DNA from 3 places in the Dehalobacter restrictus DSM 9455 genome. Region 2 is predicted to be linked to each of the others. Evidence: riboswitches for the same ligand, from Rfam matches in the RefSeq annotation. Region 2 holds a riboswitch; each other region holds the start of a gene.
The links. Region 2 has a riboswitch for cyclic di-GMP ahead of DEHRE_RS00080 (sigma-70 family RNA polymerase sigma factor). Riboswitches for the same ligand answer to the same signal wherever they lie in the genome.
Positions count from the first base shown of each region.

Region 1: linked by a shared signal. The riboswitch ahead of DEHRE_RS09360 (beta-galactosidase) and the one ahead of DEHRE_RS00080 (sigma-70 family RNA polymerase sigma factor) in region 2 are both predicted to bind cyclic di-GMP.
Region 3: linked by a shared signal. The riboswitch ahead of nhaB (sodium/proton antiporter NhaB) and the one ahead of DEHRE_RS00080 (sigma-70 family RNA polymerase sigma factor) in region 2 are both predicted to bind cyclic di-GMP.

Region 1 is NZ_CP007033.1:1,952,055-1,959,930, forward strand. It holds gene DEHRE_RS09360 (beta-galactosidase) at 1-1,759, opposite strand, end outside; cyclic di-GMP riboswitch class I at 1,819-1,894, opposite strand; cyclic di-GMP riboswitch class I at 1,924-1,999, opposite strand; gene DEHRE_RS14125 (Ig-like domain-containing protein) at 2,069-3,157, opposite strand; gene DEHRE_RS09370 (beta-galactosidase) at 3,225-4,829, opposite strand; gene DEHRE_RS09375 (nucleotidyltransferase domain-containing protein) at 4,918-6,021, shown strand; gene DEHRE_RS09380 (CpsD/CapB family tyrosine-protein kinase) at 6,018-6,770, opposite strand; gene DEHRE_RS09385 (YveK family protein) at 6,788-7,459, opposite strand; gene DEHRE_RS15570 (UDP binding domain-containing protein) at 7,484-7,876, opposite strand, start outside.
Region 2 is NZ_CP007033.1:14,693-22,568, forward strand. It holds gene DEHRE_RS00075 (helix-turn-helix domain-containing protein) at 3-242, opposite strand; gene DEHRE_RS00080 (sigma-70 family RNA polymerase sigma factor) at 832-1,395, opposite strand; cyclic di-GMP riboswitch class I at 1,673-1,760, opposite strand; gene DEHRE_RS00085 (cation:proton antiporter) at 2,153-2,842, shown strand; gene DEHRE_RS00090 (DUF134 domain-containing protein) at 2,870-3,250, shown strand; gene DEHRE_RS00095 (NifB/NifX family molybdenum-iron cluster-binding protein) at 3,281-3,649, shown strand; gene DEHRE_RS00100 (nucleotide-binding protein) at 3,649-4,506, shown strand; gene DEHRE_RS00105 (ATP-binding protein) at 4,484-5,347, shown strand; gene DEHRE_RS00110 (iron-sulfur cluster carrier protein MrpORP) at 5,395-6,636, shown strand; gene DEHRE_RS00115 (pyridoxamine 5'-phosphate oxidase family protein) at 6,836-7,138, shown strand; gene DEHRE_RS00120 (4Fe-4S binding protein) at 7,618-7,812, shown strand.
Region 3 is NZ_CP007033.1:953,953-961,828, forward strand. It holds gene abc-f (ribosomal protection-like ABC-F family protein) at 124-1,602, shown strand; gene DEHRE_RS04575 (BlaI/MecI/CopY family transcriptional regulator) at 1,724-2,083, shown strand; gene DEHRE_RS04580 (M56 family metallopeptidase) at 2,080-3,909, shown strand; gene DEHRE_RS04585 (DUF3102 domain-containing protein) at 3,916-4,215, opposite strand; gene nhaB (sodium/proton antiporter NhaB) at 4,481-5,986, opposite strand; cyclic di-GMP riboswitch class I at 6,073-6,164, opposite strand; gene ablB (putative beta-lysine N-acetyltransferase) at 6,363-7,211, opposite strand; gene kamA (lysine 2,3-aminomutase) at 7,186-7,876, opposite strand, start outside.

The sequences.
Region 1 (7,876 bases), 1.0 Mb from region 2:
TTGGCTGCTTTGCTTTATTGTAAATCTGTGCAAATATCTCACTGAGCTCAACGTTCTGATAAACACCATTCACTTTTATTTGGTCATAAGCTGTTTCCGCTTGCAGGTCAACTTTTCCATAGTAATTAAACGTACTTATATCCGTATAATTTCTGCCGATACCCCATACCAAATCATAACATTTCTCAGTTCCGCATGCATTTCTGCTGCCTAATATCATATGGTTTTTATCGTATTTCTTTATTGCCCCTGTTGTTATCGTATAATATTTTTCTATAATCGCTTTTTCAAAGTCTGTTTTATCCGTATTGATGGCCAACTGGTTCTTTCCGGTAAATAAGGTCATTTTTCCAAGTGTCTCGAATGAAGGATAATCTGTCCCCCAAGCCTTGTTCAAACTACTAATATTTCCATATCTATTTTGCAGCCAGTTGATCAAGGCAATCTTTGCCGTATGGGTTTTATCTTTTTTTATGACCAAGTCCGTAAGTCCGTATGTCGTATCAAAACTTTGGCCCCACCAGGAAAGTTCGTTATCCAGATAATAGCCGAAAAGCCATGGGTCATTCTGATCTTCTTGGATCACCTTTCTAGCTAAGTCATCACAATAGTACTCAAATTTTGGACTGAAAACATTCGGAAAACAATGATTGCTTGCGTCCAATCCGTATATTACATAATCTTCTCCGTATTTAGAAAAACTGCTCCCGAATCCAAATGATACCGTATGCGCTAGTCCACGATACCTCAAAGACGGTGCTGAATCTATTCCCAGAAGATTAAATCCCCAACTGTTTAACCGCTCCGCAGTATTTTCTGCCCATTCTTCCTCAGAACCATAGATGCTTTTTACATTCTGTTCATAAGGGGAATAACCCAATGCCTCTGAGTAAATTCCTTTATATGTCATTCTCTGTGTTCCGACGGCAATAAATCCATTCCCATTAGGCGCAATCACCCACCATTTATCCCCTATTTTTTGGGTATGAAAAAATCCCGTTTTTTTACCGCTTATCGTCGTATCTGTTTCGATTTTAAGCTCAGGATATGAGCTAACTGCATTAACTTCATAAACTTTTTTATTTATTGTGCATTTTGCGTTATCGTACTTTGTTTCTACGGCCGCACTTGTCAGAGCAGGAATTCCTTTCTTTGTACAATTCTCCGAAGAAAAAATATATTCTTTCTCCCATATTTTTTTACCATCTAACTCGCATACTACCCCTGTAATTGATTTATTATTTAAACTTATCTTGAGCACATACGGCTGGTTATATTTCCACTCAATTCCATCTCCTACGTATGAACCAACTTTTAGTTTTGTCTCCCCATAATCTTGCACACACCATTGCCCATTAAACATTTCTTGAAGTTCAATATAATGCATTTCATTTTTAGCCTCAGGCCCTTCAACAAGTGCTAACGACCAATAATTATTATTGTCTGAATAAACTGATATCCCCGCCGACTTATACTTATCCCCTTGCGATACTTGAATAGTAACTTCAGATTCAAAAGTCAAATCAGTCCCAACGGTAGAATCATATTTAGCAAAGCTCTTTTTCAATGAATTATTTTCGAAACAACCATTATTTACTTCCCAAGATATATCGTCAGTGATCCACTGAGGGCTACCATCACTTCCAGCAACGTAGGCGGAGAAATCATCCTGCAATCTTTGACTGCTTACACTGGGTTCACTTCCAGCTAGTGTTGTTGGTGCCACTAAAACTAATATTAGGCTTATCGTGATTAACATTTTGATTGTTTTTCTTAAAATGTACATATTCTGTCCCTCTCCAAAACAAAAAACTTATTTTTGGTAACTGGCTGCCATTTTACAGGCCCTATAGCTTTGCGTCCCTGCTTTTCAACAGGTTTGCCATTGTCAGTAATAAGTTAGACAAAAACAAAAAACTTAATTTTGGTAACTGGCTGCCATTTTACAGGCCCTCTAGCTTTGCGTCCCTGCTTTTCAACAGGTTTGCCATTGTCAGTAATAAGTTTTTGTCCGATATTCATTTAATTAATAACTATCATATCTTCATTATTTAGTCAATAGTGTTTTTTATATTTTTTCTTTTGTCCTAATATATCTAAAAATAAGTAAAGCAATGATTCCAACAATTAAAACGTATAAACCCACGAATAAATATACGCTAAACGAAGTAACTGTCACTTTACAAGTATCTGATATACTCTTATCTTCTGTACTAACCCTTATGAAAACTGTTCCTGGAGATAAGCCTTTGACCACTCCATCATTAACTGAGGCTATTTGCGGGTTATCTGACGTCCAATTTATTGTTTTATTAGAAGCGTTTGTAGGTATAATTAACGCTTCTAACTTCCGGGTCTGACCGACCTTGATAAATAACTCCTCGGGACTTATTTTAATATTTGTCACCTTTATGTCGTCCAAACTTGTATTTGGATTCTCATCAGCGACAGTTTTTGTAATATTCACCTTAACATTATCAAATTGCGCTTCAAAGGCAGCTGTCGTTAGCGAGGGGATACCTGTTTTAACACAATTATCAGGTTTAAATAGATATTTTGTTTTCCAAATCAAAGAGCCATCCAATTCATATACAGCACCCGTAATACTCAATTCATTTAGAGTTATTTTTAATCGATAAGGGTGATTATAGTCCCAATGTAAGCCACCTGGCTGCAAAGTTCCTGTTTCTAATTTTGTATCTCCCCTTGACTCGGCACACCATTTGCCATTAATCATTTCCTCAAGTTCTACATAGTGAGTATTCTTGTCCGGTGCCTCAACTAAGGCTAAATGCCAGTAATTCTCATGATCTGTATAGACAGCTATTCCTGCAATTTTATACTTATCACCATTAGAAGATTTGATCATCACTTCCGATTCGAAGGATACTTCAGCGCCAGTTGGCGAGTTGAGCAATGCAAAGCTTTTCTTCACCAAGTCATTCTTAAAATAACCGTCATTAATTACCCATGAAAACCCATTGGTCACCCAATTAGGCATTCCATCACTTCCAGTTGCATATCCAGAAAAATCGTCGTCATATACAAATACCGTATTATTTGACGCATCATCCAGTCCGGCCAAGGAGGCCGAACTGAAGGTTAACAGTATCTGAGATACCGTCAATAATACTGCCAGTGCCTTTTTCAGAATCACAATCCTATCGCTTTCCTTTCTAAATATACGATTGGTTTACGAAGACCATCATAATTATGATTTATCTTTAATTTCTAAGAGAATACACATTACCATTTGTTGCTTTCGCTACACTGGTAACCAAAGCATAAGGTTCATCCTTTTCATTCACTAGTCCGTAATTTGTATCTAGCTTATAAGATTTTGTTAATCCTTCAGCCGGAGGATCAACCCACATGAAAAATTCAGAACCGACAAGAAATGGCATATTGAATAATGCTTTTTGATATATTTCATAAGCTTTTGCTCTCTCCGTCTGCGTATCTACTCGCATCCCAGCCCCTACGGTACACGGGAGTCCGCTATCATACGCCGGAAAAGACCATTCGCTTATCATTATTGGCTGCTTTGCTTTATTGTAAATCTGTGCAAATATCTCACTGAGCTCAACGTTCTGATAAACACCATTCACTTTTATTTGGTCATAAGCTGTTTCCGCTTGCAGGTCAACTTTTCCATAGTAATTAAACGTACTTATATCCGTATAATTTCTGCCGATACCCCATACCAAATCATAACATTTCTCAGTTCCGCATGCATTTCTGCTGCCTAATATCATATGGTTTTTATCGTATTTCTTTATTGCCCCTGTTGTTATCGTATAATATTTTTCTATAATCGCTTTTTCAAAGTCTGTTTTATCCGTATTGATGGCCAACTGGTTCTTTCCGGTAAATAAGGTCATTTTTCCAAGTGTCTCGAATGAAGGATAATCTGTCCCCCAAGCCTTGTTCAAACTACTAATATTTCCATATCTATTTTGCAGCCAGTTGATCAAGGCAATCTTTGCCGTATGGGTTTTATCTTTTTTTATGACCAAGTCCGTAAGTCCGTATGTCGTATCAAAACTTTGGCCCCACCAGGAAAGTTCGTTATCCAGATAATAGCCGAAAAGCCATGGGTCATTCTGATCTTCTTGGATCACCTTTCTAGCTAAGTCATCACAATAGTACTCAAATTTTGGACTGAAAACATTCGGAAAACAATGATTGCTTGCGTCCAATCCGTATATTACATAATCTTCTCCGTATTTAGAAAAACTGCTCCCGAATCCAAATGATACCGTATGCGCTAGTCCACGATACCTCAAAGACGGTGCTGAATCTATTCCCAGAAGATTAAATCCCCAACTGTTTAACCGCTCCGCAGTATTTTCTGCCCATTCTTCCTCAGAACCATAGATGCTTTTTACATTCTGTTCATAAGGGGAATAACCCAATGCCTCTGAGTAAATTCCTTTATATGTCATTCTCTGTGTTCCGACGGCAATAAATCCATTCCCATTAGGCGCAATCACCCACCATTTATCCCCTATTTTTTGGGTATGAAAAAATCCCGTTTTTTTACCGCTTATCGTCGTATCTGTTTCGATTTTAAGCTCAGGATATGCACGTATTAAAATGGGTTCTTCGTCTCTGTATGCCAAAGCAACTATATCAATCTCTATAGTTATTTCAGATTTAACCGAAACATCAGGCTCTGATTTTAATACAGAAGAGCAAAGAAGATCGTTTTGCGAATCGTATATTATTTTTGCTGAATTTTGTTCACTAAATCCAAAGGCAGGAAAACCTGTGGAAAAAATAAGAAAGAACAACAATAAATAAAATATTTTTTTTGTTAAAATCTTCAAAATATAATCCCCTTACTTTATAAAAAAATCTCAAATATAAGAAATATGATATAATATAAAAGAGATATTTTGTCATCGGAGGAAAATAATGAAAAGTGTGTATAATCTGCTTCTTCATCTGCTAAGAGTATTTATTAACGGTGAAATACCAGATAAGGAATTACTTGCCTCCGTTGATGGCGTTGAACTTTATAATCAAGCCAGACTACAAGGTGTTTCTTCATTTCTGTTTGAGACTGTTTATCAACATAATGATTTGTTAAAAATCGATCACAATGTATTGACTCATTGGAAAGAGAAAACGGTTGTGACTGCCGCACGTCAGTTGATGATGCTTCCAACGATAGAAACAATCTTTAATCTTTTTGAGACCAATGGCATAACAGCTATATCACTTAAAGGACTTGTCTTTAAGGAACAATATGCTCGGCCTGAACTACGTTCGATGAATGATCTAGATGTATTAATCAACGAAAAACAGATGAATCAATGCATAGAAGCGATGACTTCTCTAGGTTATAAGCCGAATGAACTAAATTACAATGATCCTGATCATATGCATATCGATATGATAAAAGCGGGTACATTCGCCGTTGAGCTTCACCGAACCCTTTGGCATCCCAAATATATGCAAAAAATCGACAACAGCGACTGGGTAGATCATATCTGGAAAGACAAGCGTCTTCAAACGGTAGCCGGATTCCAATTTTATTGCTTATCTCCGGAGGATGAATTGATCAATGCTGTTATTCACACAGCAAGGCATTTAAAACACTCTAATGCAAATCTTCGTCTTCTATCAGATTTCGTTCTATTTTTTAATTCTTACCGCAATCAAATTGATATAAACTACATTGAACAAACCTTAAAGTCAATGGCAATCTTGGATTTCTACTATTATTTAATGGATACATGCCGATTATACTTAGGATTACATCTTCCTGATAACTATCAATTAAATTCGACCAAGAATTCAGTGATAATCATTCAGAATATCATGAACAAAGAGGAAATGATTATAAGCAGCGATAGAGATCAAGAAAAAAAAATTAATGGTTATCAGTATTTGCTCCAAAAGATAAAACTTGTTATCTCCAACAGCTCCATATACAATAAGCTCTTAAAAATCGTTCATCCTTTACGATCAAAAGCACGTTTTCTACGGAAAATCGGACTACATTTTCGGTATTAAACCTTTGCTGTATCCTTAGATATTCCCTTATTTAATGACCTAAATTGCTTTTTTGCCTTTTTCAAAAATCGATTGGAATTAAAGAAATAATTATAAGAGCTGTAGTATCTTTTATAATCACGCTTCTTGACTTTATTCAGAACAATCCCGATCAACTTGGCATTAATGCCATGCAATTGTTCTTTGGCCCGTTGCAGACTTTTTTTCGAAGTGAATCCCGCTTTTACAATCAGCATAGTTGCATCTGCTTTTGACGCGACTATTGCTCCGTCAAAAACGCTTTCTAGCGCCGGCGTATCGAAAATTATATAGTCATACTCAATTTTTACTTGCTCGAATAACTTCTGAAAGCGTACTGCACACAACTTTTCGATCGGATTCGAACAGTCTGTTCCACAGGATAAATAGGTTAGGTTTGGAATATTCGTGTTGCTGATTACCTCCTCTAGTCGACCTCTCCCCTCAAGATAATCTGACAAGCCTAACTGCGCTTCAGCATTCAACCTCTTTGCAGCCGTCGGTTTACGCATGTCTGCATCAACGAAAAGCACCCTCCACCCAGAGCGTGCAATGGATATCGAAAGACTAATCGCAAGCGAAGTTTTTCCTTCTTCTGGCTTGCAACTCAATAAAGCAAACGTTTTACTTCTTCCATTATTGTTAATGAGAAGACCGGCTGTAAGCATTTCATAAGCGTCCCTGACCGCATTATTATCATTATCATACACATTAAAAGTCTTTATCTGCATAATATTACTTCTCCTCTTTATTGAAGATCATGCTCGGGTATAATCCCAATGACACGAACCCCGATATTATTTTCAATATCTTCAACTGAACGGATGGTTGTATCAAAATATTCCAACAAATAAATAATTCCCAAGGAAAAAACTTCTCCTGCAACGATCCATAGAATCATTTTTATAATGCCGTTATCCGGGATTGGCGTATTAGAAACCTGAGCTTTATCCAATATCCCGATAAAATCACTATTTGTGATTTCTTTAACTTTTGACGAAAATACTTCTCCCATTACATTCGCGATTGATGCAGCCATTATCGCATCATATGCAGTCACTCTGATTTTTAATAAACCCGAGTCTTCGTTGATTGATAAATTCGCCATTGAGGAAATTGTGCCCGCAGATAGACTATATTGATCCAGCTTCCTAGCGGCTTCAGCAGCTACAGAGCGGCTATAAAAAATCCCGGAATATTGTTTAAGAAATTCCTTCCCCATCGTGATGTCAGAATAACTCAAAGACTCACCTGCCGTCACTCTATCACGATTGAGAACATATAGCGTTGTATCTGCGTTATACGTTGGAGATGATAAGAAAATATGAAAAAACCATCCCATTCCTCCAAATAAAACCGCAGAAACAACGCATAACCACCACTTGCGACTGATTGAATCGATGATTCTTCTAATTTCCACGTATATCTTCCTTTCAATAACGTATTATTTTCCGACTCCGTCATATATAAAACCTATCGTTTCAAGCTCATTCCTGTCATAAATATTTCTGAAATCAAAGAAATAATTGCCGTTCATTTTACTTTTCATCTTAGCTAAGTCCATACTCCGAAACTGGTTCCATTCCGTAAGCAGGACAACAGCCTGAGCATCTGCTATAGCTGCATATTCATTCTCGGCATAATCAAGATCCAAATTCAGAAATGCAACTTTTTTGGCGTTCTCCATTGCAATCGGATCATAAACAGAAAGACGTGCCCCTCTTTTATGCAACTCATGAATTATCGTAATTGAAGGAGCCTCCCGCATATCATCGGTCCCTGGCTTAAAAGCAAGTCCTAAGACGGCAATCCGCTTGCCTTGAATATCCCCCATTTT
Region 2 (7,876 bases):
TCTCACTTTTCTTCACTGTCTCTACTTGGACCTATTCTCAAATAACTCAACAAAAAAGGCTTGGGGATTTTATAGGCCCGCCCAACCTTTAGGCATTCAATTTTATTTTCCTGTATCAAACCGTAACCCGTTTTAAGGCTGATGCCAAGAATTTTACACATTTGCTTTATATCAAGCACATCGGGGTATCCTTTTAGCATGATTCGGTAGGCTTTTTCTTGCGTTAATTTTTCATTAGCCATAATTAAGCCTCCTCTTGCTTTCATCAGGTCTATACTTAATAAAAAAATTTTTATATAAAACAATCGTCATTATTTTGATTAGCGCAGCGGGAGAATGCGCCTTCGTTCAGACACGTAGCGCATATCATAAACAGGCGCACCCCTATACTGCACTTCTATTTTGGTTTATAAGACTATGGTTTTATTCGGTGGACAGCGGCTGACCGTCCTCATAGGAATTTCACCTCTCCCAGGTTCTCTGCAAGCCGCCCCCATTACGTGATCCCGCTTAAGCGGGGCTGTGGCTGGACGGAAGTATCATTATCCCTCTGTATGTGTCATCGCCTTAAATGCTGCCAGCATTTATTTATAGCACGGATATTAATCGCTCGTACCTGACCTAATTCAATAGCAACATCATTTATACTTCACTAAATCCGATTGTTGACGGACTGGTGGTTATGGCGTATCTGCTATTTGGCTTTCCTTTTCAGGACATACAGGGAAAGTACCGAATAAAACAATTATTTAATTGTCAAAGATCAGTTAAGGGGGAAGAATTTTTGTCCCTCTAATAACCACTTCATTTTTCAGGCAAAATCGCAGGGTGTTACCGGAAATTTTTTAAAAACTTTTCGATATTTTTTAATCCACGTTCGATGGATTCCCTAACTGCGCTTTCACTAATGCCATCTGCTTTAGCAATGGCGGTTTTGCTTATCCCCAAAAAGAAATGGGCATAAACACGTTTTGCCTGTTTTTCCGGCAAACTGTTGATGGCAGTATACAACTCATGATTGGTGACTCTCCTCTCATAAATCTCTTGAGGAGACAAGGAAATGAAAACAATTTCCTGCTCAATACCGTCACCACGGTCGAGAGAGTAATAGGCTTTTTGTCTGTATGTGCGTAATCTGTAAGCATTCTCGCTCAGCTTGAAGCACTTCAGCGATAAAGCGATTTCATCCGCAACTTCAACAAAAAAGTCAGATTGATAAAATGGGTAATAATCTCGCAAATTAATCCTTTTCATCTTCAGACCTCCGTTTTGATTTTTTTGTAAAAACCAAAACAGAGGGCGGGGAACGGCACCTGAGGGATTTAAATAATTTTTTTGAAAAAAAAGAAAATATATAATAATGGCGATTGTAAGCCTTAAGCTGATAAGCAACATGTTTTTGCCAAATAAAAAAGCACGCAGTTTGCTTAAGGCAAATCGCGGGCTCATCCACCGTGACGTTTGTCAAGTAAGATTTATAAAGAACATTATGAAATTCTTCTTTATTTACACCTCAGGAGGGTAATTTTTAACATGCTTCGCAATCAGCAACACTCCCTTTGCTTGGGGCAAAGAGCAAAGCCATGAAAAAACAACCCTAATCTCAGGGGGTAACGCAACTATAAGCAAATAAAAAAACTGCCTCAAAAGGGCAGGATATACCATAAAACTGTTCGGCAACCAGGCTGTCATAGTGCATTGGCACGTTAGACCCTATGGCTTTGCGTCGCTGTCTTTAGACAACTTTGCCCTTATCTTTTTATTTAGTTAATGTCTGCGTTAAGTCAAAGGAATAAAATACTGTCTTAATCGACAGAAAATACTAAATACGCATATAAGAAGTAATGGGTTCTTATATGTCATATTATGTTAATTATATAATAAACCCTTTTTGCATAAATCTGTGTCAAATTGTGTTGTCGAAAAAGCGGATATTGTATATCATTTCCAAAAACCAAACCAGCCTTGTATTTTACTAAACCTGCTATGTTTCGGAATTTATGCTATATTTTAGTAATCCCTAAATTTGTAGTTTTGTAAGTTTGGAGATTGTTTTCTTGGTTTTGTCACGGATTTAGGCACGGTGTTGGCTTTGGGATTCCTATTTACAGGGTTTTCTTATAAATTGCTTATTTTTGTCGGAGCAGTCATTGTGGTGTGTTTTGTAGGAATCCCCCTGGCAAAATGGATCTTTGCAAGATACAGCGGGAAAGTCAGTGAGCCGGAAATTAAATTTTTTCTGCTGATTCTTCTGTTTTTGGGATTTCTCGCGGAATATTCCGGCAGCGAGGCGGTACTCCCGGCTTATATTATTGGTTTAGCTATGGCAGGATTTTTTCTGCAATATAAAGAAACGCTCCATAAAATGCGGGCTATTGCTTTTGTAGCCTTTACACCGTTCTATTTTATAAAAGCAGGTTCCCTTGTTTCCGTTAAAGCACTTGCGGCAACGTTGTTCCTAATCGTAATTCTATTGCTGGTTAAAGTTGGAGCAAAATTTATCGGAGTGCTTCCAGCTACCAGGTTCTTTAAATACAAAAGAAGGGACGGTATCTATACCACCCTTCTTATGAGCACCGGACTGACATTTGGAACAATTTTGGCTTTATACGGACTGACAAATAAATATATCAGCAACTCTCAATACAGCGTGAATGTAACCGTAGTTATTTTAAGCGCCGTTATTCCGACTTTGATAGCCCAGAAATTCTTTTTCCCTAAAAATGTTTTACGAGAACGAGTTTTACAAGGAGAATCTAACGATGGAAATAAAAAAATAAACATTATTGACATATGTTCGAAATTGATTATAATCAAATACATAAAGGGCATATGTCAATAATGTTTATGGCCTAAGGGAGGAAAAGATATGCCAAGACCAAGAAAATGGAGAAAAGTATGCTGCCTGCCGGAAAGCAGCCTTTTCGGTCCGCTTAATGCAGCTATTGATCAGGAGAATTTGGTCTTAATGCTGGTTGATGAGTATGAAACCATACGGCTCATCGACTTGCAGGGTTTTACGCAGGAAGAGTGCGCGGAACAAATGCATATTGCCCGTACGACTGTTCAGCGCATCTATAATGATGCACGAAAAAAGATGGCGGAATCTCTGGTAAACGGGAAAGTCTTGCGTATAGAAGGCGGAGATTACGAGCTCTGCAAAGGTTTGGAGAAAACCTGCCGCTGCGGGGGATGTTACAGGCACCGCTGCCGCACAGAATTTTCTGGACCTGACGAAAAAGGAAACTAGTATTAATAATTAAACAAAGGGAGGATAAAGATGAAGATAGCGATACCGGTAGACGATAATTCAATGGATACCAGCGTTTGTATTTCTTTTGGACGGGCTCCTTACTTTCTTCTTTACGATACCGAAACAGAAGAAAACAATTTTCTGAATAACAGCGCCGCTGCCAGCCAAGGCGGAGCAGGAATCAAAGCCGCGCAAAATATTGTTGACAGCGGAGCAGAGGCAATCATTACACCGCGTTGCGGTGAGAATGCCGCAGAAGTGCTCAAAGTAGCGGAAATTGCACTTTATAAAAATACCAATAATTCTATCCGGGATAATATTGAAGCCTTGAAGGAAGGAAAATTAAATTTACTGGACGATATTCACCCCGGTTTTCATCAACATGGAGGGAGCTAATGAAAATTGCTGTCTTAAGCGGCAAAGGAGGCACGGGTAAAACCCTAGTAAGCGTCAACCTGGCGGCAGTGTCACCAGAATCCGTATATATCGACTGTGATGTGGAAGAGCCGAACGGATATCTGTTCTTTAAACCGCAGGACATAAAAAATAAACGGGTAACGGTTAAACTTCCCCAGGCTGACTCAAAGCTGTGCAACGGCTGCCGCACCTGTGTCAATTTCTGCAAATTCAACGCTCTGGCCTATATTAAGAATAACCTGATTGTCTTTAACGAGATCTGTCATTCCTGCGGGGGGTGTCTGCTTTTCTGTCCGCAAAAAGCAATTTCGGAAAAAGATAGGGAAATAGGCATGATCCAAAGGGGTATATCCGGTAATGTCCGGGTCGTGACCGGAATGCTGAATATAGGCGAAGCATCAGGGGTGCCGGTTATTGAAAAGCTTTTGCAGGATAGCCGTAAGGAGAACAAAGATGTTTTTATCGACTGTCCGCCCGGGAGCGCCTGTATGGTCATGGAGAGCATCAAAGATGCCGATTACTGTATTTTGGTAGCTGAGCCGACCATCTTTGGCGTCCACAACTTAGAAATGGTTTATGAACTTGTAAATCTTTTTCAAAAACCATTCGGCGTTGTCCTTAACAAATGCCTGGAGGGTGAAAACCCCGCCGAAGATTATTGCCTGCAAAACGAGATCAAAATTCTCAATAAAATTCCGTTTGACCTGGAATTGGGAACAATGAATTCCAATGGGCAGATAGCGGTAAGAAAACATCCGAAATACAGAGACCTATTCCAAAACCTGTTGCAGGCGGTAAGGAAGGAGGCAAGGCATGAAACAGCTTCTGATTCTTAGCGGGAAAGGCGGTACAGGAAAGACAACCGTTGCGGGCGCTTTTATCAAGCTTGCCGATGCCAGAGCTTATGCCGATTGCGATGTGGACGCCCCTAATCTTCACCTGATCAGAGCTCATAGTTTACCGGCTAAGCGATCGGATTATTACGGTATGAGAAAAGCGATTATTGATGCAGAATCCTGCCGGAGCTGCGGTCTTTGCAGGCAAAACTGCCGCTTTGAGGCTATTAATAAAAGCAACGGCCAATATGAAGTTGATGCCTATGCTTGCGAAGGCTGCGGCGTCTGCGAAGCAGTTTGCCCGATGGGGGCAGTTTCACTCCAACCTGCCGTAGCCGGAGAGCTGATGCTTTATAAAGATGATATGGTCTTCTCTACCGCCAGGCTTAAAATGGGTAGCGGTACTTCCGGTAAGCTGGTAACCGAGGTGAAAAAGCAGCTGAGGCAGGAAGCAATGGACGCTGATCTGGCCGTTATAGACGGTTCGCCGGGAATAGGCTGTCCGGTAATCGCTTCCCTTAACGGGGCGGACATGGTCCTGATCGTTGCTGAGCCGTCTCTGTCAGGAATCAGCGATATGGAGAGAATCATTACAATGGCTGAGAAGTTTAAAATGAAAACCGGAGTCTGTGTTAACAAGTATGATACCAACGAAGAGCTTGCCCTGAAAATTGAAGCATTTTGCAGGGAGCGGGCTCTGCCTTTCTTGGGCAAAATTCCGTTTGACACCGCAGCCATAAAAGCCGTAAACAAAGGGCAAAGTATTATCGACGTCGACTGTCCGTCAGGACGGGCCGCAACCAAAGTTTTTTATAAAACCTTACTGATAATGAACAGTTGAACGATTTGTTTGAATTACCAATTTAAGCATAAGGAGAGTAAATAAAGATGAGCGAAAATTGTAATCAGAATTGCAATACCTGCAGCGACGAATGCGCCGACAGAAAAGAACAGGCGGATTTCTCCGCCAAACCGCATGAACTGAGCAATATCAAGAAAGTGATTGGCATTGTCAGCGGCAAAGGAGGCGTGGGAAAATCACTCGTTACTTCCATGATGGCCGTAACTATGGCCAGGAGGGGTTATAAGGCCGCCATACTCGATGCGGACATCACAGGCCCGTCCATTCCGAAAGCTTTTGGCATTAGTCAGAAACCCGATGCCAGCGAGCTTGGTCTTTTTCCCGCCAAGAGCAAAACAGGCATCCAGCTCATGTCGATCAACTTGTTGCTGGAAAATGAAACCGATCCTGTTATTTGGCGGGGACCGATTCTTTCCGGCGTAATTAAACAGTTCTGGTCCGAAGTTATATGGGGCGACGTTGACTTCATGTTTATCGATATGCCGCCCGGCACGGGCGATGTACCGCTGACGGTATTCCAATCCATTAAGCTGGACGGCGTTATTATCGTGGCTTCACCTCAGGAACTGGTTTCCATGATTGTTTCCAAAGCAGTGAAAATGGCCAAATCAATGAATATACCTATCTTAGGATTAGTAGAAAACATGTCCTATTTTAAGTGCCCGGATTGTGGCAAGGAATACAAAATATTCGGGGAAAGCTCTATCGAAAAGATAGCTGAACAGCATCAACTAAAAGTTCTAGCCACATTGCCGATCGATCCGAAAATAGCTGTAGCCTGTGATAAAGGGATGATTGAACTTTATAACGGTAATTGGTTTGACGACGCAGCGGATATTCTGGAAGGCTCAGGAGAAAAAATTGCTGATACAAAAAAATTACAAAATCAAAAAAGGAGGAACGACAAAATGAAAATTGCTGTAGCGAGTGAAGGGAAAATGGTTACCGAACACTTTGGACACTGTGAAGGTTTCATCATCTATGAGGCGGAAAACGGGCAAATTGCCAAGAGCGAGACCATAGCAAACCCCGGACATAAACCCGGATTTTTACCGAACTTTTTAAACGATAGGGGAGTCAAGGTCATCATTTCCGGCGGCATGGGCGGCGGAGCAATTGACATCTTCAATGAAAAAGGCATTGAGGTAATTACTGGCGCTTCGGGCGAAGCCAAAACTGTCGTAGAGCAATACCTTCAGGGCAACCTTAAATCCACAGGATCTGTCTGTCATGAGCATCAGCATCATGATGAATGCGGGAGACACTAATCAGAACAACTGCACAAGGAAGAGGGTTAGAGACTCTTAGCTATCAGATAATAAGGCTCATAAGGCAGGAAAGACTAAGAAAAGGTGTGGTAGATAAAAAGATGTCCAAACTCAATTCTGAAATCCAAATTATATTCAGTAAACAGGATGTTTTCCGGTAGCTACGGCTGCTAAAGATGGGACACCAAATGTCGTCCCTATGACTTTTGTAAAAGTTCTTGATGAAAATAATCTTTTACTCGTTGACAATTTTATGAATAAAACTAAGAAGAATCTTGAAGTCAACCCGATCATGGCAGTTTCCATTTGGGATTTGTCAACCTGTAAATCCTATCAGATTAAAGGGAGCACAACGGTTGTGGATTCGGGCAGCGTATTTGAGGATGCCAGGGCTTGGGTCAAAGAGAAAATGCCGGTTCTGCAACCTAAGGGCGCAGTAATCTTAAAGGTCGAAAAAATATTTGATTGTTCTCCCGGCCCTACTTTAGGGCAAGAGCTCTAACTGTCATCATTATGCCCTCTAAATAATATGACTGAGAAATAAACATAAACTGACTGTTAAAATTATTCCTGCAACGCATTAAGCCGAAGAAAAATGACATTGGTGAAGTTGAAGCATGGGCCGACCTGTTTCTGGTTACAGGAAGTACGCTCTGCAACGGGTCAATCATTAATTTTCTTTCTATTAAAAAACCTGTAGTTTATTTCGGGATAACAATTGCCGCTGCCGCATCTTTGTTAGGGTTAAAACGTTTTTGCTCACAAGCTCTTTAACGATAGATAATTTCAGACAAAGAAACAAGATTTAAAAATAAAGCAGCTTAGCATTGAAGTCAAGCTGCTTTGTTATGCAGAAAACAGAAACGAATTAAAATTACTTAAGAAATTAGCAAGAAAGAGTTGAAAATTAAACAGCACTTTGTTAATATACCCATACGGGGTATATTTGTTTTCTCAGTAAGTTGTGAAAGGAGTGCTAATATGGCAATTGTAATTGATAAAAATCGTTGTCCGGAAAACCATCCCTGTCCGTCCGTGAGGGTATGTCCTGTAAATGCTTTGATTCAACAAGGATATAAAGCTCCGAAGGTAGACGCTGAGAGTTGTATTGAGTGTAATAAGTGCGTAAATTATTGTCCGATGGGAGCCATAAAAAATTTAGCAAAAGTTTTCTAGGTTTTGTTCGTATATCAGAAAGTATAAAATACTTTCTGATATATCTAAGTGCAGCTAGGGCTAC
Region 3 (7,876 bases), 940 kb from region 2:
AGCATTTGGAATGTGCATTATATTGACATTTTTTCTGCACATCAACTGCGTTCAAGGATATTTTGGGGCTGCAAGAATAAACTTTCTTGCAGCCTTATTATTTTTAACAGTGAGGTGATCGTGATGGCGTTGATTAACATCGACCATTTAACGTTTTGCTATGACGGCAGTTATGACAATATCTTTGAAAATGTATCTTTTCAGATTGATACGGACTGGAAGCTTGGGTTCACAGGCCGAAACGGGCGCGGTAAAACGACCTTTTTGCAGCTGCTGTGCGGGAAATACGAGTATCGTGGGACAATTGACTCCCCCGTGTCTTTTGATTATTTTCCTTTTCAGGTTACCGATCCCAGTCAAAATGTCATTGAGGTAGTGGCGGGTATCTGTCCTGATTTTGAACATTGGGAACTTCAGAAAGAATTGTCATTGCTCGAAGTTGCAGAGGATGTCATGGAGCGGCCTTTTGCAGCCTTAAGCCAGGGGGAGCAGACCAAGGTTTTGCTTGCGGCACTGTTTATTAAACCCAACAACTTTCTTTTGATCGATGAACCGACCAACCATCTGGACATAGAGGGCAGGCGCGTTGTCGGGAAATATCTGAACAGGAAAACCGGCTTCATCCTGGTTTCGCATGACAGGGTTTTTCTGGACCGTTGTATCGACCATATCCTGACCATCAATAAAACCAATATTGAACTTCAAAAAGGTAATTTTTCAAAGTGGTGGATCAATAAAGAGAGAACGGATTCGTTTGAGACAGCGGAGAATGACAGGCTGCAGAAAGAGATCAAACAATTATCGGCAGCAGCCAGGCGGACGGCCGGCTGGTCGGATAAAATTGAGAAAACCAAGAAGGGAACACTGAACTCCGGCATCAAGCCGGATAAAGGCTATATCGGCCACCAGGCGGCAAAAATGATGAAACGGTCCAAAGTGATCGAAACTCGGCTGCAAAAGAACATCCAGACGAAAGAAAAACTTTTAAAAAATATTGAGCTGGCCGACAGCCTGAGTATGAAACCCCTTTCACACCCGAAAAATACACTCGTGGAATTGTCTGACCTGGCAATCTATTATGCGGACAGGAATGTCTGCGAGAATGTCCATTTTACCGTAGAGAGAGGAGAGCGCGTGGCCTTAAGCGGCCGCAACGGGTGCGGTAAATCCAGTGTTTTAAAGCTGCTGACTGGAGAAGAGCTGACTTACAGCGGCAAACTAAGTATCGGAAGCAATCTAAAAATCTCCTATATTTCGCAGGACACCGCTTACTTGCAGGGCAGCCTGCACAGTTTTGCCGAGCAGTACCAGATCGAGGAAAGCCGTTTTCTGACCATTCTGCACAAGCTCGATTTATCAGGCGTTCAGTTCGAAAAAGATATGCGTATGTTCAGCGCAGGGCAGAAGAAAAAGGTGCTCCTGGCCAAAAGTCTCTGCGAGCAGGCCCATCTGTATATCTGGGATGAACCACTGAACTATATTGACGTTCTGTCCCGGATGCAGATTGAGGACCTCATTGTAAGATGCCGGCCGACCTTGCTGTTTGTGGAGCATGACAGTGCGTTTGTGCAATCAGTGGCAACAAAATATATCAGGCTTTGATCGGTTGCCCTCGAACAAAATTTTCAGGGTCCTGAAGCACCGCGGATTTTCTGTTGACAAATGAGGTCTATTGGAATAGACTTACAAGTAGGGTCTATTGAGATAAACCTTCGGAGGTATCATGGAAAGCTATAAATTATTTGATGCGGAGTATAAATTTGTCAGTATCGTCTGGGAAAAGGAACCGGTGAATTCGACTGAGCTTGTAAGGCTTTCTTTGGAAAGATTGGGCTGGAAGAAGTCAACCACTTACACGGTTTTGCGAAAGCTATGTGAACGGGGCATTTTAGACAATGCTGATGCAGTAGTCACTTCACTTGTTAAAAAGGAAGAAGTGCAGAAATATGAAAGCCAATCTTTAATCGAAAAAAACTTTGAAGGTTCTCTGCCGCAGTTTTTAACAGCGTTCCTCGATCGGAAAAAGCTTACGGCCAAGGAAGCTGAAGAACTGAAACGAATTATTGAGGAGGCGATGCAATGAACAGCTTGATGACAGTATTCAGCACTGTTGTCGATATGAGCATAACAGCTTCCTATGTGGCTCTGGGTGTGATCCTGATTCGACTGCTTCTGAAAAGGGCACCGAAAATCTTCTCTTATCTGTTGTGGCTGGCGGTTTTTTTCAGACTGGTTTGTCCAGGTTCATTTACCTCAGTTTTTAGTTTCTTAAACGTTGTCAGACCCGCAATGCAGCCTGATGCTTTGTCTGAGACGCTGGTGATGGCAGGCCTTGAGAACATAAATTATGCAATAAACGGTACAATAAACGGTTCAGTTGGCAGTACGCTGCCTCTGGTCGCAGCAATGGGTGTAAGTCCGCTTCCTATGCTGATGTTGCTTGGCAGTATGGTCTGGATTGCCGGAGTTACGGTGTTGCTGATTTGGAATATTTTTTCCTATTTTAAAATTGCAGGAAAGATCAAAACGGCTACGCTGCTGGATGCTTCTTTACCGCATATTTATGAGACAGATCAAATCAGCACGCCGTTTGTTTTTGGCTTTATCAGACCCAGAATTTATTTGCCTGCAGGCATTTCGCCCCGGGGATTGCCCTATGTACTGGCGCATGAAACGGTGCATATTAAGAGACGCGATTATCTGATCAAACCGGCGGCATTTCTGATTCTGATCATCCATTGGTTTAATCCGTTGATGTGGCTCTGTTTTGCGCTGATGGTTAAGGACATGGAAATGTCCTGCGATGAAACGGTTATTAGAAACAAGGGGCAAGGGGTCAAAGCGGATTATTCCAATTCCCTGCTGGCGTTGGCAGTTCAGAAGAACAGCTTTTGGCAGGCTGCGCCTTTAGCTTTTGGTGAAAACAATATTAAAGCGAGAATCAAAAATGTGATCCATTACAGAAAGCCCGGTGTTTGGATTGGTACGGCGGCAGTTGTTGCGATTGTAGCGTTGATGATTGGATTTGTGGCCAACCCGGTCAATGACACGGCTGCAGGACAGGAAACATACGCTGGTTATGCAGTAGATAAATTACTGGCCAACAAAACACCGTATGTAGGCAATGCCGTTAAAGTTATCGCGCTAATTGACGCGATGCCTTTGCCGGAAGGGGTTGTCCGGGATAAAGTCGAGTTGCAGACGTCGACCGCGCCGTATGGTTTAACCATTCATTACCGGATCAACGACGATTCAGCGATTTCTGCGGAAGACGGAATGATCGGTGATGTGTTTGGGCGCAATGCCATCCTGTTGTTCAGCCTAGTAGATAATGTTGAAGTCATTAACATAAAATTTACCGACAGCGTGGGAAAATATGAAGGATATAGCACGACTTACTTAAGAAGCAGAATGGAGCAAATGATGCAGAGAGATGTACGTGTATATGCCGAAAGTGCCGATTTGCTGAAGGAATTGCTTACGCGTCTGGAGCATGCGTACTTCAGTCTTGGAAATGAAGGAAATACGGCGGTCAACAAAGCCAAGCAGATTGAGCTGTGCTTGGAGAAAATCATGTCATCGCCTTTACCTTCCTCCAATCCCTATGATTATATCAAAGCGCATCAGGCAGAGTACAATATCATTCTGGCCATGGATGAACAAGCACTGCCTTACCTGTTTTCCGAATTTGCGAAAGGCGGGCAGACAGGCTTAAAGGGAAGTCTGATGGAGATCCTGTGCCGAAAGATCCTTGGCAGTGAGGATATCAAATATGCCAGTACGAATCATCAGGACTGGTATGATGCCTATAAGAAACATATCCAGGAGATAACAGACAAAAATAGTTTGATCTGGGTGCAGGATCATTATCCGAAAGGTGTACTTATTTTGGGCGGAGAACAGAATTAACTTAGACTATCTGTAACGCATTTTTCGCCCTTCTTCCGGGACTCCTAAGAGGATCACCGCCTGGGAGTATGTCAAATTACGCACCAGGGCGCAATTTGAGCTGCAGGCGGAAGCCTCGGGCAGTTTGCTCCCGTACTCTCTGAAGACCTTCATCAGTCTGTCGGCCGTACGCTGAGAGTAACTGACCGACTCCTCCAGCCACTGGCCCCATTCTCCAAACATAAGCAGGGCCTTGGCTTCCGTCAGCCGCCTTCTAATCTCGACAGCGGCGGCAAGGTAGATACTCTCCGTCCAGTATTTGATCATGTTAATTTCAGCCGCGATGACATGCGGCGTGCGTCCCCTGATGATATCCGTTGTGTATTAGATACTGTATTAGTTATTGGATCAGTCATGATATCCACACTCCTTGGGGCTAACTTCACTCGTAGGATCTGTGGACAGGCTTAAAAGTGTGACAACCTCAGTCTTAACAACGGACAATCTTTCTCATCGTATATAAGGTCACCGAAAGTCGAGATACTAAAAAATCAGTAATGCTCAAACCCTTGTAATTTGATATCCTTAAGTGTTATAACAGGTACATTGTTGCCAGTAAACCTGTTGCAGTCATAACGACGGCGTATGGCAGAGCCAGTTTTACCATCTCAGCGTAAGACAGGCGAATCAGCGGTGCAAGTGCAGAAGTCAAGAGAAACAGAAACGCCGCCTGACCATTTGGTGTGGCAACGGAAGGGATATTTGTACCCATGTTGATGGCAACTGCCAGCTTGTTGTACTGCTCCAGCGCAATAGCTCCGGCTTCAAACGCTTGCTGTGTTTCAGTCATATATACCGTAGCCACAAAAACATTGTCACTGATTGCCGAAAGGACACCGTTGGCCGCAAAGAAAGCCACAAGCTGGTTCTGCCCTTCCATGTTCAGCACCCATTGAATAATCGGCGTAAACAAATGCTGGTCATGAATAACCGCAACGACGGCAAAAAATACGACCAGCAGCGCAGTAAACGGCAATGCTTCTTCAAACGCATGACCGATGCGCTTTTCTTCAGTAACCCCGTTGAAAGCAGTAAGCAGGATAATAATCATAAGACCAATAATACCTACTTCCGCCAAGTGCAGTGCCAGGGAGAAGATCAGCATAACGCCGCACAAAGCCATAACAATCAGGCGCACACGTCCGCGCATATTCCTGGCAGCATCTTTGACTTTTACATCATCTTCCATAACATTTCTCACAGATTCCGGAAGCTGGTAGCCGTACCCCCAGAACTTAGTAACTTCAAGGATAATGGTGGTCAGAAGACCAACGATCAATACCGGGATAGACACAGGGGCACATTGTATAAAGAAATCTACGAAGTCCCATTGCATAATGGAGCCAATCAACAGGTTCTGCGGTTCACCAACCAGTGTTATTGCTCCGCCCAGCGCAGTGCCCACAGCACCATGCATCATAAGATTACGCAGAAAACCACGAAACTCGTCCAGGTCCTCATGAAGTTTCTCATCAACACTATGGTCGTGATTAATGTCATACGTTTCGTATACTTTTTCGCTGGAAGCAAACTTGTGGAAGATGCTATAGAAACCATAGGCCACGGCGATAATCACTGCCGTTACGGTCAGCGCGTCCAAAAACGCGGAAAGAACCGCACCCAGTACAGCGAACAGGAATGAAAGCGCGACTTTAGAGTGTACTTTAGTAAGGAGCTTGGAAAACAGGTACACAAGACCTTCTTTCATAAAATAGATCCCGGCAACCATGAACATCAGAAGAAGAATAACCGGCAGGTTCATTTCAACCTCGTGATAGACCATATGAGGGTTAGTAAGTCCGAGCACAACGGCTTCGATCGCCAGAAGCCCACCGGCAGGAAGCGGATAACATTTTAACGCCATTGCCAGGGTAAAAATAAATTCGACAATCAACACCCACCCGGTAACGTACATACCGGCGGTAACCATCAAAATAGGGTTCAACACCAGAAAAGCAAGAATTGTTCTTTTGTACCAGTCCGGAGCATGACCCAGAAAATTTGCTCTGAATGCTTGTCCGATGCCCATTTGTTTCATATGTACTATCCTCCCAAGTGAAAATTAAAGATATAAAAAAGAGAGTACTCCAAAACGGAACTACTCCCCCCCAAGAAGTTCATATTACTTGCAGCCTGGCAATCATAGCAACTTACAAGCAACCTTAGACCCATAGCTTTAGCGTCCTTCACTTTCACGAAGTTTGCATCAACCTGTACAACTATATATTGTTATTTTTGCTTAAGCTTTTATATTATAACAGAAAATTATTCTTTTGAATACCCTGAATATATCCACTTTATGCTGAAGTGTCCAGGTATTTATCTTAAGTATTTTGTTTTTTAATATAATCCTTTAGCAAATCAGGCTATCTCTCAAAAATCTTCTTCCCCTTGACTTACAAAATAGTATTTTACTATTTTAAAGTTTTTACCCAAATATTCATATCTTCAAAACCGCCGCAAATATGGCAGTTGTTGATTAGTCTACCCCGATACATATACCCCAGCTTGCTTAAAGACCTGTTGATTCCAAGATTGTTAGCTCTTGAAAGGCTATATGCTGTAGCAAAGCCATTGCGTTTCAAGTGTGTTTCCAGTTGGAATATCAATTCGCTTAATATGTTTCTGCCTCTATACTTTGGATAAGTGGCGCAATCAGTTATTTCAGCGTTCATGTGTTGTTTGTCAAGATCCGCCGAAGCAATACTGATAATTTTTCCTTCTTCTTCCGCTACCATATACAAAATATGATCCTGCATGACTTTTTGAAGATACTCTCTGCTGAAAATAGGAGTTGGATAGGTTTCAAATGCCGTTTGAAAAAGCTGAATTATCTGGGGAATATCGTCCGGCACGGCCTGCCTTATCGTATAGTTTTTATTCTTAGTCAGCTCGAATTTATTGGTATTCTTAACGCAATAATCGATAATTCTGTTTTCTTTCTCCTCATAGAGTGAATTTTTGCGCTTCGTATCAAGAAAAAGGGACATACAAGTTGCATCCTCTCCCTGAAAAAAACCGTCGATAACCCCCTCTGCTACAAACCCACATTCCTCAAAGAGACTAAGATCTTGTTTATAACAATTCGCAATAATCTTACCCAGATTTTCTTTTTTGGAATAATCAATAATCTCTTTGATTATCAACTCAGACAAAAGAGAATGACTCAATATTTTAAGCCTTTTATTGCGATAATCCACGTACATGTCCACACCCGAAAAGTTTGTATATAAATTTTTACATTCGTCTTGATCTATATTCATGGAAGTCCTCCCTCTTGTTGAGTCTTACGTTTGTACTTGGAATCAAGCACACTTGTTCATCTCTGTATAACTTTTCTAATCCCCGGTATTCTTTATTCTTGAATTTACTGCACGTGCCGCATTTTCGGCACTGGTGCGTTTTATCCCGAGGCTCGCTATACGTGCAAATTACACCTTCATAATTTCTAAGAATGACCTTTTCAGGGGAATATGAAATCAAGTATTGTGGATTGACTGGGATCTTCCCCCCGCCTCCAGGCGCATCCACAACAAACTGTGGAATAGCTAGACCCGAGGTATGTCCACGCAGCATTTCTATGATTTCAATCCCTACAGAAACCGGAGTTCTGAAATGCTCTATTCCTTCTGAAAGGTCGCACTGATAAAGGTAATATGGTCTAATTCTGGAGCTTACCAGTTTCTGAACCAAATCACGCATTATATAGGGGCAATCGTTAATGTCTTTTAAAAGTACAGATTGGTTGCCAAGAGGAATTCCGGCATCTGCCAATTTCTCACATGCCATGCGAGCCTCAACTGTCAATTCCTTGGGGTGGTTAAAGTGAGTATTCAGCCAAATTGGATGATATTTTTTCAGCATTTTGCAGAGCGTATCGGTAATTCTCTGAGGCATGACAACTGGTGTTCTTGTGCCTATCCGTATT